DNA from 2 places in the Acidovorax sp. FHTAMBA genome. Region 1 is predicted to be linked to the other one. Evidence: riboswitches for the same ligand, from Rfam matches in the RefSeq annotation. Region 1 holds a riboswitch; the other holds the start of a gene.
The links. A riboswitch is a leader RNA that binds a small molecule or an ion and turns the genes downstream of it on or off. The one in region 1 is predicted to bind cobalamin.

Region 1 (7,916 bases):
CCAGCGCCGTGGTAGCCAGCGCCATACGGGCGCCGCCGTCGCCATTCACCGCGAGTGGCGCGAGCAGGGCTACCAGCACCGAGCCCGACATGGCGGCGATGAAGCGCCGCACACGCGGGCCGATAGGTACGAAGGCCATGACGTAGACGCCGCCCCAGCGCGTGGCCAAGGTCACCAGCGTCATCACGGCCACGATCAGCAGCGTGCCCCCGCCCAGGGTTTCAACGCTCATCGCCACGCTCCATCCACAACAGGCCCAGCAGACCGCCGGCCAACGCGCCGGTCACCACGTGGCTGTTCTCGGGCAGCCAGCGGTGCGCGGCCAGCGACGCGCAGGCCGCCACCGCCCAGATGGCGAGCAGGCGCGGGTTCTTCTGACCGCCCACTGCCATGGCCAGAAGAAAACAGCCCATCACCATGTCCAGGCCCCAGCGCCGCGCGTCGACGATCAGGTCGCCCACCTGCGTGCCCAGCCAGGTACCCAGCACCCAGAACACCCAAAGCGCCAGGCCACCGCCCAGCAACAGACCCAAGCCGGGCTGGCCGCGGCCAAACGCCTGCATGCTCAGCGCCCAGTTGGCATCGGACGCCAGCACCATTACGCCGTAGCGCCGTGTGGTTGGCAGCTGGCGCAGCCAGGGGTAAAGCGTGGCGCCCATCAGAAGGTGGCGCGCGTTGATGGCGAACACCGTCAGCACCAACGCCAGCATCGGCACCTGTTGCCCCCACAGATCCAGCACCGCAAACTGCGCCGCGCCGGCAAACACCAGGGTGCTCATACCCACCGCCGAGGCGGCGCTCAGCCCGTGTTGCAGGGCCGCTAGACCAAAGGCGGCGCCGAACACTGCCACGAAGGCGCCGATGGGCACCATCTGCCGGAAACCCGTCCACACCAACTGGCGGGTGAGGGCGCTTTGCCCGAGAAAGTTGTCGTGCGTGGTCATGTACGTGACTGTGCGGTGTTTTTGGCTCTCCGAAAAGCGCAAAATTCACATCGTTTCCATTCGATAAACGCATAGATGGAGCATTGACATGACCCCGCAGGACTTTCAACTCGACTGGCTCAAGTGTTTTGTGGCCGTGGTGGACACGGGCTCGCTCTCCAGCGCCGCGGGCGATGTGCACCGCTCACAGTCAGCCGTTAGCATGCAGCTCAAGAAGCTGGAAGACGCGGTGGGCCGACGCCTGCTGGAGCGCGGGCCGCGCAAGCTGGCGCTCACGCCCGACGGCCAGACCCTACTGGGCTACGCGCGGCGCATGTTGGATCTGCAGGCTGAGGCCCAGGCCGCGCTGCACGGCGAGGAACTGACTGGGCGGGTGCGCCTGGGTGTGCCAGACGACTACGCGGCGAAGTACCTCACACCGGTGCTCAAGCGCTTTGCGCCCAAGCACAGCGGCGTCGAGATCGAACTGCACTGCGAGCAGTCGCCCGCGCTGATTCCGCGTGTGGCACGTGGCGAACTGGACTTGGCCCTGGTCTCGCGCGATCACGCGCGCCGTGGGACCCTTCTGTTCCACGAGCCGATGGTGTGGGTGGGTTCGCCGCAGTTCGAGCTGTGGCGGCGCGACCCGCTGCCGATCGCGGTGTACGAAGAGGCCAGCCTCGCGCGGCGCGGCGCCATCCAGTCGCTGGCGCAGCAGGGGCGGCGCTACAAGGTGGTCTACAACAGCTCCAGCTTGGCCGGCCAGATCGCGGCGGTTGACAGCGGCCTGGCCGTGGCCGTGCTAACGCAGTGCAGCGCACCGCCGCACCTGATGGTGCTGGGCGCGGACCAGGGCCTGGGGCCGCTGATCCCAATGGAGGTGGCCGTCTACCGCAGCCGCGAGTCACGCGGCAACAAGGCGGTGGATGGGCTGTATGCGCTGTTGGTGAAGACCTTGCGTTTGGCTGGATGAAGAAATGGAGCGCACTTTGTAAGTCGGCTTTCTATCGACTGCGTAGCATGGCAGAGTCGACATGGCGGTCTGCTCCCAGCCTATACGAGCCTCTCGCCTGTGCTCCATGCTCCGATGCACGAGCTCTAGGATTGCAACGTTGCCGCTCAAACGCTCCGAGCAATTTTTGGGGGTATAGAATAAAAGCTGTTGGTGCTCGCGATGCTGTTCAGGCATCGCAGTTCAACGGGAAGCAGGAGGGCGAGTCCCACACGGACGAACCTAACCTGCGCTGCCCCCGCAACGGTAAGCAGACGGGTGGTCCAAGGCATTGCCAAGGCCCCCATTTCTCAAAGTTTCGCCACTGGGTCACACCGGGAAGGCTTTGAGAAACGTTCTGTCAGCCCGGATACCGGCCAACAAGGAGGCTGCGCCCCAAGCGCAGCCGCATTACCCAAACACCGTCGGGGAAGGCGGTGAGGGGTCTTCGCCGGTGTTCTCATGTCGTCCCTTCGCATTGCTTTGCGAGTCTGTGCCAGCGCCTGCGCGTGCGCTCGCCGGGGGCTGTCCGTTCGCCGACGGAACCTGTCCTCACCTCTCCCTTGGGTCTTTGCCGACTTTTTAACCGCGTTGTGTCCAACGCATCCAACCCAAGGAGTCACTTCATGCACATCGAACCAGGTCTGGTGGACGGGGCCAAGCTCGCCCTGAGCTACACCACGGCGGCCGCCTGCATCGGCTACACGGCCAAGCTGTCCGCGGACGCGATCAGAAAGGACGGCGCAGCGGCCCTGCTGTTACGGGCCGCGCTGGCCACGGCGCTGGTGTTCTGCTTTTTCGAGGTGCTGCCGCACCACCCGGTGGGCGTGTCCGAGGTGCACCTGATCCTGGGCACCACGCTGATGCTGCTGTTCGGCGCGGCACCCGCGGCCATCGGGCTGGCGGGTGGGTTGCTGATCCAGGGCCTGTTCTTTGCACCCTTCGACCTGCCGCAGTACGGTATGAACGTGACCACGCTGCTGGTGCCGCTGTTCGCCACCGCGGCGCTGGCTCGCCGCGTGATTCCCGACCAGATGGCCTATGTGGATCTGCGCTACGGCCAGGCCCTGAAGCTGTCGCTGGCCTACCAGGGCGGCATCGTGCTGTGGGTGGGTTTCTGGGCGCTCTACGGGCGTGGCCTGGGCGCCGAGAACCTGGTGAGCATCGGCAGCTTCGGCGCCGCCTACATGAGCGTGGTGCTGGCCGAGCCGCTGATCGATCTGGCCGTGCTCGCACTGGCCAAGACGCTGCGTGGCCTGCAGGGCAGCGCGGTGGTGGATCGCCGTCTGCACCAGGCCGCCTGACCGGGGGCACACCATGGGCCTCGGAACGGTCTGGTTTGTGGGGGCGGGTCCGGGCGACCCGGACCTGGTCACGGTCAAGGGGCGCGACCTGATCGCGCGCGCCGGGGCCATCCTGTTCGCCGGTTCGCTGGTGAACGAGGCGGCCACCCGCTGGGCACCGCCGGGTTGCCTGATCGCGGACAGCAAGGACATGACGCTGGAGCAGATGTCGGCCTGGCTGATCGCAAACGCGGCGCGCTGCGACACCGTGGTGCGCCTGCAAACCGGCGACCCGGCCCTCTACGGCACGCTCATCGAACTGGTGCAGCCGCTGGACGCCGCGGGCGTGCCGGTGGCGGTGGTGCCGGGCGTGTCTTCGGCCATGGCCTCGGCGGCGGCGGCGGTCGAGAGTTTCACCTTGCCCGAGGTCACGCAGACCACCATCTTCACGCGGGTGGAAGGCCGCACGCCCATGCCCGACGGCGAGGACCTCGCCGCGCTGGCGGCGCACCGCACGACCTTGTGCATCTTTCTGTCCATCACGCTGCTGCACAAGGTGGAAGCCGGCCTGCGCGCCGCCGGCTGGTCCGACGACGCGCCGGTGCTCGTGGTGCACAAGGCCAGCTGGCCCGGCGAAGAGCGCATCGTGCGCGGCACGCTGGCCACCATCAAACAACAGTGCCGCGACGCTGGCATCGTCAGCCAGGCCATGGTGATCGCCAGCCCCACGCTGGGCGCGCGCCACTGGCCCGAGCTGACCCGGTCCCGGCTCTACGACCCGGGCTTCACACACCGCTTCAGGAAAGCCACGACATGAATCACACCACGATCCTGCTGGTGGGCCACGGCTCGCGCGAGGACACCGGCAACCAGGAAATCCGCGTCTTCGTCGACCAGTGGCGCGCGCGCCAGCCGGCCTGGCGCATCGAGGTCTGCTTCATCGAATTTGCCGCGCCCTCGCTGCACGATGGCCTGCTGGCCGCGGCGCGGTCGTCGCGCCGCGTGCTGGTGCTGCCACTGATCCTGAATGCCGCCGGTCACGCCAAGATGGAGATTCCCGAGGCCATCGAGCACGCCCGCGAGCACGCACCCGGCGTCGAGTTCCTCTACGGCCCGCACCTGAGCGCCTGCGACCCCATCCTCGCCATCCTCAAGCGCCGCCTGCGCCAGGCCATGGCCACGCTGGACATGCCCGACCCCACCACCACCGGCGTGGTGCTGCTGGGCCGGGGCTCGTCCGACCGTGGCGCCAACGGCGACATGGCCAAGATGGCGCGCTGGCTTCAGGAAGAAAGCGACCACGAGCTGGTGGACCTGGCCTTCACCGGCATCACCTTTCCGCGGCTGGAGCGCGTGGTGCAGCGGCAGGTGCTGATCGGCCTGCGCCAAGTGGTGGTGCTGCCCTACTACCTCTACACCGGCACGCTGATGCAGCGCATCCACCGCCAGGTGGACCACCTGCGGGCGCAGTACCCGCAGATCCGCTTTGCCTGCGGCACGCACTTCGGGTTCGAGAAAGAAATCTTCGAACTGGTGGAGCAGCGCGTGCACGACCTGCTGGCCGGTGTGCCCGACAGCAAGCTGCCCTGCGACGGCTGCAGCTACCGCGAGCTCGCACACGACATGGGCCATGGGCACTCCCACGAGCACACGCACGCCCCGGTGCACGTGCACAGCCATGCGCACGAGGGTGCTGCCGCATGAGCACGGTCAACACCGTCACCGAGCAGCTCACCGCCGCCGGCCAGGCCATCGAGCACGACAGCTTCGCCATCATCGACGCCGAGGCCGGGCGGCACGCCTACTCGGCCGAGCAGTGGCCGATCGTGCGCCGCATGATCCACGCCAACGCCGACTTCGAGTTCAACGGCCTGACCGACTTCCACCCCGGCGCGGTGCGTGCGGGCGTGGCCGCGATGCTGCGCGGAGGCACCCCCGTGGTGGCCGATGTGGAGATGATCTGTTCGGGCCTGTCGCGGCCGCGCCTGGCGCACTTCGGCATGTCCACGCACCAGTTCATCAGCGACGCCGACGTGATTGCGCAGGCGCAGGCGCAGAACACCACCCGCGCCGTGCAGGCCATGCGCAAGGCACACCGCCTGGGCCTGCTGCAGGGCGCCGTCGTCGGCATCGGCAACGCGCCCACCGCGCTGATCGAACTCGTGCGGCTGATCATGGAGGACGGCGTGCGCCCGGCCCTGGTGGTGGGCATGCCGGTGGGTTTCGTGTCGGCCGCAGAGTCGAAAGACCTGATGGCGCAGATCGCCGACGTGCCCTGGATCGTCATCCGCGGCCGCAAGGGCGGCTCCACCCTGGTGGTCGCCGCCCTGCACGCGCTGCTGGCGCTGGCCGAGGCACAGCAACGCGCCGAGGGCGCCTGAATGGAAAGCACCACCCCGCGCGGTACACGAACCGGCTTCACCACCGGCGCCTGCGCGGCCGCGGCCGCCCGGGCCGCGGCGCAGGGGCTGGAAACCGGGCAGGTGCCCGACGCCATGGAGAGCCTGCTGCCCAACGGCCAGCGGGTGCGTTTTGACGTGCACGACAGGCGCTGCGATGCGCACAGCGCCCACGCCATGGTGGTGAAGTTCGCGGGCGACGACCCGGACTGCACCGACGGCGCGCACCTCACGGTGGACCTGCGCCTGCTGCCCGGCAAGGCAGGTGAGATCGCGTTCGTGGCCGGCGACGGCGTGGGCACGGTGACGCTGCCTGGCCTCGGGCTGGCGGTGGGCGGTCCGGCCATCAATCCGGTGCCGCGCCAGAACATCGCCGACAACCTGCGCGAGGCCGCGCCGAGGCTACTCACACAGCACGGGCTGGAGGTCACCGTGAGCGTGCCCGGCGGCCAGGAGATGGCGAAGAAGACCACCAACGCGCGGCTGGGCATCCTGGGCGGCATCAGCATCCTGGGCACCACCGGCATCGTCAAACCCTATTCCACCGCCGCCTGGCGGGCCAGCGTGGTGCAGGGCATCCAGGTGGCGGCCACGCTGGACCACGGTGTGGTGGCGCTGACCACCGGCGGCCGCACCGAGACATTTGCCATGCAGACGCTGCGTGCGGAACGCCCTGGCCTGCCCGCCGCCTGCTTCGTGCAGATGGGCGACTTCCTGCGCTACGCGTTGGATGAGGTGGTGGCCCAGGGCCTGCCCGAGGTGGTGCTGGGCGTGATGGTGGGCAAGCTGACCAAGATCGCCCAGGGCGAGACCATCACCCACGCCAACCGCAACGTGGTGGACACCGACCTGGTCGCCGAGATCGCCCGGCAGATCGGCGCCACGGACGAAGACTGCGCCGCCATCGCCGCCGCCGAGACCGCGCGCTTCGGCGCCGAGCTGATGGTCGAACGCGGCCTGGGCCCGGCCTTTCACCAGGCGCTCGCACAGCGCGCCATCGACACACTCACCGCGCCCGAGCGCTACGGCCACGCGTTTGCGCTGCGCGTGCTGGTGTGCGACTTCAGCGGCAAGCTGGTGGCCGACGTGCGCTCGGCCCCCGTCGAGGCGCGCCCCCGCCCCGCCACCGCCGGCCGCACCGGCATCGGCCACACCCACCACTTCGACTTCGACACCGAATGAACGACCTGCCCTCCCACGATCCCAACCGCTGCCGCGTCATCGGCGTGCTCGACGACGGCGTGGCCAGCCTCGGCGCCACCGCGCTGGCCCACCTGCGCACGGCCGACGTGGTGATTGGCGGCGCGCGCACGCTGGCGCTGTTCCGCCACGCACTCAAGCCCGGCACCCTCACCCACGACCTGACAGGACAATTGAAGGCCGTGCCCGGCTGGGTGCGCGCCGCACGCGAGGCCCACCAGTCCTGCGTGGTGCTGGCCACCGGCGACCCGCTGTGCCACGGCATCGCACCCTACCTTGCCCAGCACCTGTGCCTGGACGCGCTGGAGATCCTGCCCAACCTCTCGACCCTGCAACTGGCCTGTGCCCGCGTGGGCCTGGCCTGGCAGGACGCACGCATCGTCTCCGTGCACGCCGCCGACGCAGGCGAGTGGCAGCGCGGTGCCCCACCCTCGCACGGCCTGTACGCGCTGGCCCAGGCCCTGCGCGCCGAGCAGCGCCTGCTGCTGCTGACCAGCCCGGCCAACTGCCCCGACCGCATCGCCCGCCTGCTGCTGGCCGAAGGTCTGGGCAGCGACTTCCACATGGCCGTGGCTGAAGACCTGCTGCAGCCCGACGAACAGGTGCATGCGCAGCTCAGTCCCACCGAGGCGGCCAGCATGCGCTTTGCCGAGCTGAACGTGGTGCTGCTGTGGCGCACCCGGCCGCGACCGCAACCGGTGCGCTTCGGCCTGGCCGACAGCGCCTTCGAGCAGCGCCAGCCCGAGAAAGGCCTGATCACCAAGCAGGAGGTGCGCGCCGTCAGCCTGGCGCGGCTGCAGCTGCACGCCGACAGCGTGGTCTGGGACATCGGCGCCGGCAGCGGTTCGGTGGGCCTGGAGGCCGCCCGCCTGTGCCCGCAGGGCCATGTGTTCGCCATCGAGAAGAACGAGGCCGACCACGCCATCGCCCGGCGCAACCATGCAGCTTTCGGCGTCAGCAACTACACGCTGCAGCACGGCAAGGCGCCCGAGGGCCTGGAGGACTGGCCCGACCCCGACGCAGTGTTCATCGGTGGCTCGGGCGGCGAGCTGGCCGGACTGATCGAGCAGGTGTTGCGGCGCCTGCGGCCCGGCGGCCGGCTGGTGATGAACTTCGTGAC
Region 2 (7,916 bases), 2.4 Mb from region 1:
TCAGCGCTTTACCACAAAGCGCCAGCGGCCAAAAATGCTTGAAAATCTGGCCGTAACCACCGCCCCACACCAGCGTCACCCAAGGCCTTCCGCCGCAGCGGGCCGTGGCTATACTGAGCGCCGCGTAGAAACATTTTTTTACGCCTTTATCCCCCAAGCCCGCACCACTGGATGACGAACCTCGACCCGCGTTCCATGATTGCCCTGGGGGGCTTCATGTCCGCCGTCATGGCCATGGTGCTGCTGTTCATGCGGCGACACTACCCGCCCAGCATCCGGGGCGTGGGCGGCTGGGCGGCAGCGCCCCTGATCTGGCTGGGCTCCACCTTGCTGTTCGGCATGCGCGGCGCCATCCCCGACTGGCTGGGCCTGGTGCTGGCCAACCAGCTGCTGGTGCTGGGCAACGTGACCTACTACATGGGTACACGGCAGTTCCTGGGGCAGCCCCCCACCTGGCGCACCTGGAACTGGGTGATGGCGGGCAGCACCGTGGTGTTCATCTACCTCACGTACTGGGCCCCCAACTACCCCGCGCGCGTGGGGTTTTTCACCCTGTTGATGGGCGTGCTGTATGCCGTGCAGCTGCGCTTCATGCTGCGCCACGGGGGCCGCAACTTTCCCGTGCGGCTGGTCGAAGTGGTGCTGGCGCTGCACATGCTCGTGCTGGCTGTCCGGCTCGGCTCCATCGTGGCCGGGAAGGCGGGCAGTGGCCTGATGGAAGCCTCGGTGTTCCAGACCCTCTATGTGGGCGCCTACGTGCTCACGGTGCTGATGCTGTCGATCGGCGCGGTGCTGATGGCCACCGACCGCTTGCGCACCGAACTGGAGCACCTGGCCACCTACGACTCGCTGACACAGGCCCTGAACCGCCGCGCATTGCTGCAGCGCTGCGAGGATGAACTGGAGCGCGCCCAGCGCTATGGCAATGGCCCCTCCATCATGATGCTGGACCTGGACAACTTCAAGGCCGTGAACGACACGCATGGCCACCAGCACGGCGATGCCGTACTGGTGCACTTTGCCGAACGCACCCGCCAGGTGCTGCGCCGTGCCGACCGGCTGGGGCGCTACGGGGGTGAGGAGTTCTTGGTGCTTCTGCCTGGCGCAGACACGGCTGCGGCCGTGGGTGTGGCCCAGCGCATCCACGTCACGCTCGCCTCAGGCCACCCTCTCGACTGCCAGGTGAGCATCGGCCTCACCAGCTGGACCGGGCCCCAGGAGACCCTGGACGCCATGCTATCCCGTGCCGACGCCGCGCTCTACCGCGCCAAGGCAGAGGGTCGCAATCAGACCGTCGAGGCTTGATACCCCGGGGTATATCCGATCGAGCTTGACGACCGTCTGCCCGTTCCGAACGGTTTTGAATAATTGAACGAATGGCTTTCAGCGATTGCCCAATAAGCGCCCGAAGCTATGTTTTTAGGAGCAATCAGCGTAAGAATCCCAGGCTAAAAACCTGCGGCTGCAGCTTTTCTGTAAGGGCTTGATAGACCTGCTCCAGCGGGCCAAAGGCCACTGGCACCGTATCACCAGTGGCATTACGCGCCTTGAGAGCGTTGCGGATCTGGTACCAGCCCACGTCAGGGCGGTTGAGCTTGTACTCGTCGCGTACGGAACGCGGATCGGTATGGGCAAAGTAGATTTGCCACAGTGTGCGCCCCGCATCCAGCACGGCTTGCGCCTCAGGCGACAAGGTTTTGTCGGCCAGATACTGCACCATGAAGTCGGACTCGAAGCGATCAGGCGCGCCGACCTCGGTTTCGGTGAAAGGGATGAAATGGTTGACCAGTGACCACTGCTTGCCGTTCCATTCAAGACCGTTGGCGCTGGCGGTGCGATTGGAGCGGTTGAACAGCATCCAGATCAGGCAATCGTTCTTGAACTCATCCGTGAGTGGTGCTGTGGGTCGCAAGAACTGGTCGCGGTCATTGAGCCATGTTGGAACTATCAGACGGCGGACCGCGAACACAATCGCGGATTGCCATAGATTTTTGTCTGTGATCAGGAATCCTCCGGCGCTTCCATAACCGGATGAAAAAATGACCGTGTGCTGTTCGGCGTGCTGCAAGTCATTGCCCGCGCAATCCATGCAGGCAATTGCGCCTTCAGCCCACTTGGTTCCCCTCAAATCTTTGGTGGCCGTCGCGGGTGTGACGGCATTTTTTAACGGTATGACGTTGATGTCATTGGTTTTGGGTCGAACTATCCACGCGCTCAAGTATTGCGATTATGGGATGTTGAAGAATTTCTTCTCTCCAATCGCTCGCGCTTCTTTGTCGAGAGCCTCAGCAACCACTTCGGTGATTCGTGAACTCGAACCCTGATTGGTTTGCCATATCAAAAAGCCGATAGGAAACTTCCCTTTCAAGCCATCGAACGCTTGGTTATGCACAACAAAGCCGCCCCGATAGGTTGCACCCCACTTTTGGCGGAATATCTCAAAGTCAGGGGCATTGATGTACTTCAATGTACTGAACATCGCCAGCGTAGCCGTTGGAATTTCATGGGCAATTCGTGCCACAAATTGAGTGAACAACTCATTGCTGGCCCTGCCATAGTCCGCCATAGCCGTTGCGGCAAACTTGGTATCTGCCACGCCTGATTTGTACTCAGCGTCGCCAACCTGCGCGGTGTTTCCCCGATTGGTCGCGGCTGCGTACGGCGGATTGATCAGCACCAATATTCTTTTCCCCGCCGCAATCGCATCGCGCAGCCCTTGCGGCACCTTATTGCTCAGGCTGTAGTCGATCTTGCCGTCGTCGGTGATGTCGTCATTCAGGTAGTCGTACTGAAACCGGTGCGCTGCCACACAGGTCTTGGTGGCTTTCATCACGTCCACATCGGCCTGGTCCAGCGTGCTCATGTAGACGTTGCGCGGGTTGCTGTGCTTGACCTCCAGGTTGCCCACGCCGCAGCACATATCCCACACGATGTATTCGCGCTGCCAGTTCTTGCCGAGGGTTTCGGTCAGTTTGTCATAGGCCTTGTCCACCACGTGCAGCGGCGTGTAATACGCGCCTTTGAAGCTACGTTCGTCCAGCGGGATGAGGCTGTCGCGGCGCTCCAGCAGGTAGTCGCGGTACTCGCTCTTGGGCGGGCGGTGGTAGATAGCCCAGAAGCGCCGATAGCCTTCCTTGTTGCCCAGCTCGAGCATCTTGCCGCCCAGACTGAACACGGGCGCGCCGTTTTTGTGCAGCAGTTCGGCGGGCAGGTTGGCGTGGGTGGACACGGTGCCGTCGTGCATGATGTCCGCAAAGAACAGCAGGGCGTATTTTTCTTCGTCCACGCCGGCAATCTCGCGGCCAATCATGGCCACCCATTTATCGAACACCTGCTTCAGGTTGTCAGGGGTAATCTGGGTGCGGATAATGTCGCCGCTCTTGATGGCTGCACGGACAGTGCTAATGAATTCGTCTTCGTGCGTGGAAATCTTGAACGACACGAAGTGCGTACCAATGTGGGCCGATATGGCGTCCAGTGCCTCCTGGGTGTACTGGCTGGCCGACTTGCCCCATTTGACGGTTTTCTTGGCCAGAAACGGCAACACATCGGTGCTTTTCATCAGCGCCGCTTTTTCGGTGTCGATGACCGCCAGGAAGGGCGGAACCGATTCGCCCTTGTTCAACGCTACCTGCACGTAATGCAGCAGTTGCGTGAACATGGCATAGCTGGAGTACTTGCCGGTGTCCTTGGCCTCGAACCAAATCTCTTTGGTTTGGATGTCGATCAAACCCTTGGTGTAGCCCTTGAGTCCCAGGGCCTTGATGTATGCGTCTTTGACGTCTTCTTCGCTCTTGGCGGCTTGCAATTGGGTGTAAAGGCTCACAGGGGGCTTTGCGAATGAATGGGGTGCCGGGATGCAGGAACCGTAGGGGGAACCATTTTCGCCGTGTAGTCACGCTCCACCAAATATCAGCCAAATTATCTTCCAGCGCTTGTTCATCCAGCGCAAGAAGCTATTGATTTGGTAGCGACCGGCAAAGCATCACACAGCGGCCTGACCCGACACCCCGGCCGACTCAAAGCTCGCCATCTCGCGCAGGATGGCGCAGGCCGATTGCAGGAGAGGCCACGCGAGCGCAGCACCCGAGCCTTCGCCCAGGCGCAGGTCGAGTTGAAGCAAAGGCTCGGCCTGCATTTGCGCCAGCATGAGCTGGTGGCCGCGTTCGCCCGAGCGGTGGGCGAACACGCAGCGCTGCAGCACATGGGGCTGCAGGCGGCTGGCCACGAGCACGGCGGCGCTGGTGATGAAGCCGTCCACCACGATCACGCGGCGCTCGGCGGCGGCCTGCAGCACGGCGCCGACCATGGCGGCGACTTCGTAGCCGCCGAGCGCGGCCAGGGCGGCGAGCGGTGCGGTGGCGTCGGCGTTGGCGTCGAGCGCCTGCTGCAGCACGGTGCGCTTGCGCGCTATCCCCGCGGCGTCCAGCCCGGTGCCGGCGCCGGTGCATTCGGCAATGGGCAGGCCGCACACGCGCGCCAGCAGCAGCGAGGCGACCGAGGTGTTGCCAATTCCCATTTCGCCCAGCAGCAGCACATTGCCTGGCAGTTCGTGCACCAGCACCATGCCGTGGTTCAGGGCCTGGGCGCACTGCGCCGCGCTCATGGCGGGGCCTTGGCTCGCGTCCTGCGTGCCGGGAGCCACCTTGCGCAGCAGCAGACGCGGCTGGCCAGCTGCTGTCTCGCGCTGGGCGATGTCGCGCGCCACGCCGCAGTCCACTACCGTGAGCGCCAGGCCGTGCTGGCGCGCCAGCACGCTCACGGCGGCGCCGCCGACGAGGAAGTTCTCCACCATCTGCCAGGTCACGTCGCTCGGGAAGGCCGACACGCCGCGCGCGGCCAGGCCGTGGTCGCCGGCGAAGACGACCATCTGCGGCTGCTGTAACTCGGGCGATGCAGTGCCCTGGATCTGGCCCAGGCGCAGCGCAAGCTGCTCCAGGCGGCCCAGTGAGCCGAGAGGTTTGGTCTTGTGGTCCAGCTTGTGCTGCAGGGCCTGGGTGAGCTGCGGGTCGGCGATGTCGGCAATCAGGGGCAGGCGGGTATTCATGGCGTGTTCAACTTTCAATCAGGTGGAGCGCGGACCGCACACGCAGGCCGCGCGATCAATGGCAGTGCGCGCGGGTCGGCGCATGGTGGCAGGGTCAGGCGGTGGCTTCGCACCCGCGCCGGGCGGCGGCCTGGTCGCGCCGCAGGTGGGCGATGAGCGGCTGCTGGTCGTCGCGCTGGCCCCATTGGTCGAAATACACGAGGTCTTCCATGGGCAGGCGCGGCAGCCAGCCGGCAGTTTCCAGTTCGGGCTTGGCGTGAAAGTGGCTCACGTAGCCCACGCACAGGTAGGCGATGGGGGTGATGCCCTTGGGAATGCCCAACGCCGCTTGCAGGTCGGCCTGGTGGAAGATGCTGACCCAGCCCACGCCCAACCCTTCCGCGCGCGCAGCCAGCCACAGGTTTTGCACAGCGCAAACGCTGCTGTACAGGTCCATGGTTTTCATGTGGGTGCGCCCCACCACCACGGGGCCGGTGCGCTCGCGGTCGCAGGTGATGCACAGGCCAACGGGCGCCTCGACGATGCCTTCGAGCTTGAGCTTTTGGTACACGGCACGCTTATCGCCCTCGAACATGTCAGCCGCTTCGGCATGGGCCTTGGCAAAGGCACCCTGCACGCGGCGCTTGGTGTCTGGAGAACGCACCACGAGGAAGTTCCAGGGCTGCATGAAGCCCACAGAGGGCGCATGGTGCGCGGCGGTGAGGATGCGGCTCAGAACCTCGTCAGGCACGGGTGTGGGCAGAAACTGCCCGCGCACATCGCGGCGTGAAAAGATGGCGTGGTAGATGGCGTCGCGCGCTTCTTGCGTGAAGGCGTGCGCGCTGGGCGTGGCTTGCGCCACTGCGCTGGTATTCATGGCAGTCCCCTGTGCGTGAATAGGTGGCGCGCTGCCGGGCCTTGCAGCGCGTTGGATATTCAGGCCGGTCTTCTGGCTTGGAGTCTTCTGGCCCCTGCGCCTTCCCGGCCTTGGCGGCCAGTGGCATTGAGCAGGGGTCATCATCCTTACAGCGTTGGGCACGCGGCGGATTTGCACCGCCTTCCCGATTCTCCCGTTGCCGCCAAGCGGCATTGGGCACCTGAAGCCGCGAATGGTAGCAGCCCGGTGCGCCCCATCCATTCAAGGACTGGATCTCAGCTGGCCAGCACCGAGCCGTCCTTGGCACGGTCGCGGGCCAGTGCTTCGGCCATGCTCTTGCGGCGAAAAAACACTGTCACGATGCTGGAGGTGATCACGATGAACAGCGAGTACAGCACCGGAATCAACAGCACCTCCTGCTGCATGGGGCCGGTAAAAGTGAGAGTCACGATCAGCACAGCCAGCGGGCCGTTCTGGATGCCGGTCTCCAGCGCGATGGTGCGGCTGCGGTTGGGGTCCTGCTTGAGCAGCCGGGCCAGCCCAAAACCCAGTGCGATGCCAAAGATGCCCAGACCGATGGCGGCAAAGAACACGTACCACGGCGTGCCGGCCAGCAGCATGTGGTTGCGTGGAATCCAGGTGAACACCAGGAACAGGATCACCGCCACCCCCAGCATGCCACCCAGCAGTTCAATGGTGGCGCCGATGTTGGGGTTGAGCTTGCGCAGCACCATGCCAAGGACGGTGGGCACCAGCAGCACAAACAGCACCTGTGCCACGTTGCCTGCCGGAATCTTGAAATCGCCGCTCAGCCCGGCCAGCTGCGAGTAAAACTCCAGCAGCGCGGGCACCATGCCCAGCGCGATCAGCGACGACACCGAGGTCATCATGATTGACAGCGCCAGCACCGCCTTGCTGAAGTAGGTAAAGATGTTGGAGGTGGTGCCGCCCGGCATGCACGCCATGAGGATCAGCCCGACCGTCAGGCCTTGCGAGAGGCCCAGCGCCTTCGCCAGCACAAAGCCCAGCAGCGGCATGATGCCGTACTGGCACAAAAGGCCCACCATCACCCCCTTGGGCTTGCGAAAGGCGATGCGAAAGTCGCGCCAGGTCAGTGATGCGCCCATGCCGAGCATGATGACGATCATCATGATGCCCAGCAGCTTGGTCTCGAATTCGGAGATCATCTTGAAGTACTCGTTCTCAGGGTGGAGGGGTGGGGCTCAACCCCGGTTCAGCTCTTCGGCCACCGCCCTGCGCAGGTCCTTGCGCAGCACCTTGCCGACGGGGCTCTTGGGCAGTTCATCGCGCACCACCACCAGCTTGGGCACCTTGTAGGCCGCCAGGTGCTGCTTGCAGTGGGCGATCACGTCGGCGGGCATCACTTCCTTGGCGTGGTCCGGGTTTTGCACCACATACGCGCGCACCGCTTCGCCCGTCTTGGCGTCGGGCACACCGATCACGGCGACCTCCAGCACATGGTCCATGTCCGCAATCACGTCCTCCACCTCGTTGGGGTACACGTTGAAGCCCGACACCAGAATCATGTCCTTCTTGCGGTCCACGATGCGCATGAAGCCGTGCTCGTCCATCACGGCCACATCGCCCGTGGCGAACCAGCCGTTGTTCATGACCTTGGCGGTTTCTTCTTCGGCGTTCCAGTAGCCCTTCATGACCTGCGGGCCACGCACCCAGATCTCGCCGGGTGCTCCCGGCGCGGCATCCTGCCCCTGGTCGTCCACCAGGCGCACGTCGGTGCCCGGGGCGGGAATGCCGATGCTGCCGTCGCGCGGCGTGCCGGTCAGCGGGTTGAAGCTCACCACCGGCGCGGTCTCGGTCAGGCCATAGCCCTCGGCAATCGGCGTCTTGGTCAACTCGCGCCAGCGCTGCGCCACCACGGTGTGCAGCGCAGTGCCGCCAGAGATGGACGCCTTGAGCGTCTTGGGCGGGTAGGCCACGAACCACTCTTCGTTGAGCAGGCCGTTGAACAGGGTGTTGACTCCCGTCATCCAT

Region 2: another riboswitch for cobalamin. It lies ahead of bluB (5,6-dimethylbenzimidazole synthase); the one in region 1 lies ahead of AAFF19_RS21220 (energy-coupling factor ABC transporter permease).

Annotation. Positions count from the first base shown of each region.
Region 1 is NZ_CP152407.1:4,546,618-4,554,533, forward strand. Features, by position in the region: gene AAFF19_RS21205 (AzlD domain-containing protein) at 1-232, opposite strand, end outside; gene AAFF19_RS21210 (AzlC family ABC transporter permease) at 222-944, opposite strand; gene AAFF19_RS21215 (LysR substrate-binding domain-containing protein) at 1,033-1,896, shown strand; cobalamin riboswitch at 2,070-2,311, shown strand; gene AAFF19_RS21220 (energy-coupling factor ABC transporter permease) at 2,541-3,218, shown strand; gene cobM (precorrin-4 C(11)-methyltransferase) at 3,232-4,014, shown strand; gene AAFF19_RS21230 (sirohydrochlorin chelatase) at 4,011-4,901, shown strand; gene AAFF19_RS21235 (precorrin-8X methylmutase) at 4,898-5,578, shown strand; gene AAFF19_RS21240 (cobalt-precorrin-5B (C(1))-methyltransferase) at 5,579-6,778, shown strand; gene AAFF19_RS21245 (bifunctional cobalt-precorrin-7 (C(5))-methyltransferase/cobalt-precorrin-6B (C(15))-methyltransferase) at 6,775-7,916, shown strand, end outside.
Region 2 is NZ_CP152407.1:2,174,175-2,182,090, reverse strand. Features, by position in the region: gene AAFF19_RS10250 (GGDEF domain-containing protein) at 172-1,305, shown strand; gene AAFF19_RS10245 (hypothetical protein) at 1,430-2,218, opposite strand; gene AAFF19_RS10240 (hypothetical protein) at 2,228-3,826, opposite strand; gene cobT (nicotinate-nucleotide--dimethylbenzimidazole phosphoribosyltransferase) at 3,986-5,047, opposite strand; gene bluB (5,6-dimethylbenzimidazole synthase) at 5,142-5,903, opposite strand; cobalamin riboswitch at 5,948-6,142, opposite strand; gene AAFF19_RS10225 (bile acid:sodium symporter) at 6,179-7,090, opposite strand; gene AAFF19_RS10220 (AMP-binding protein) at 7,127-7,916, opposite strand, start outside.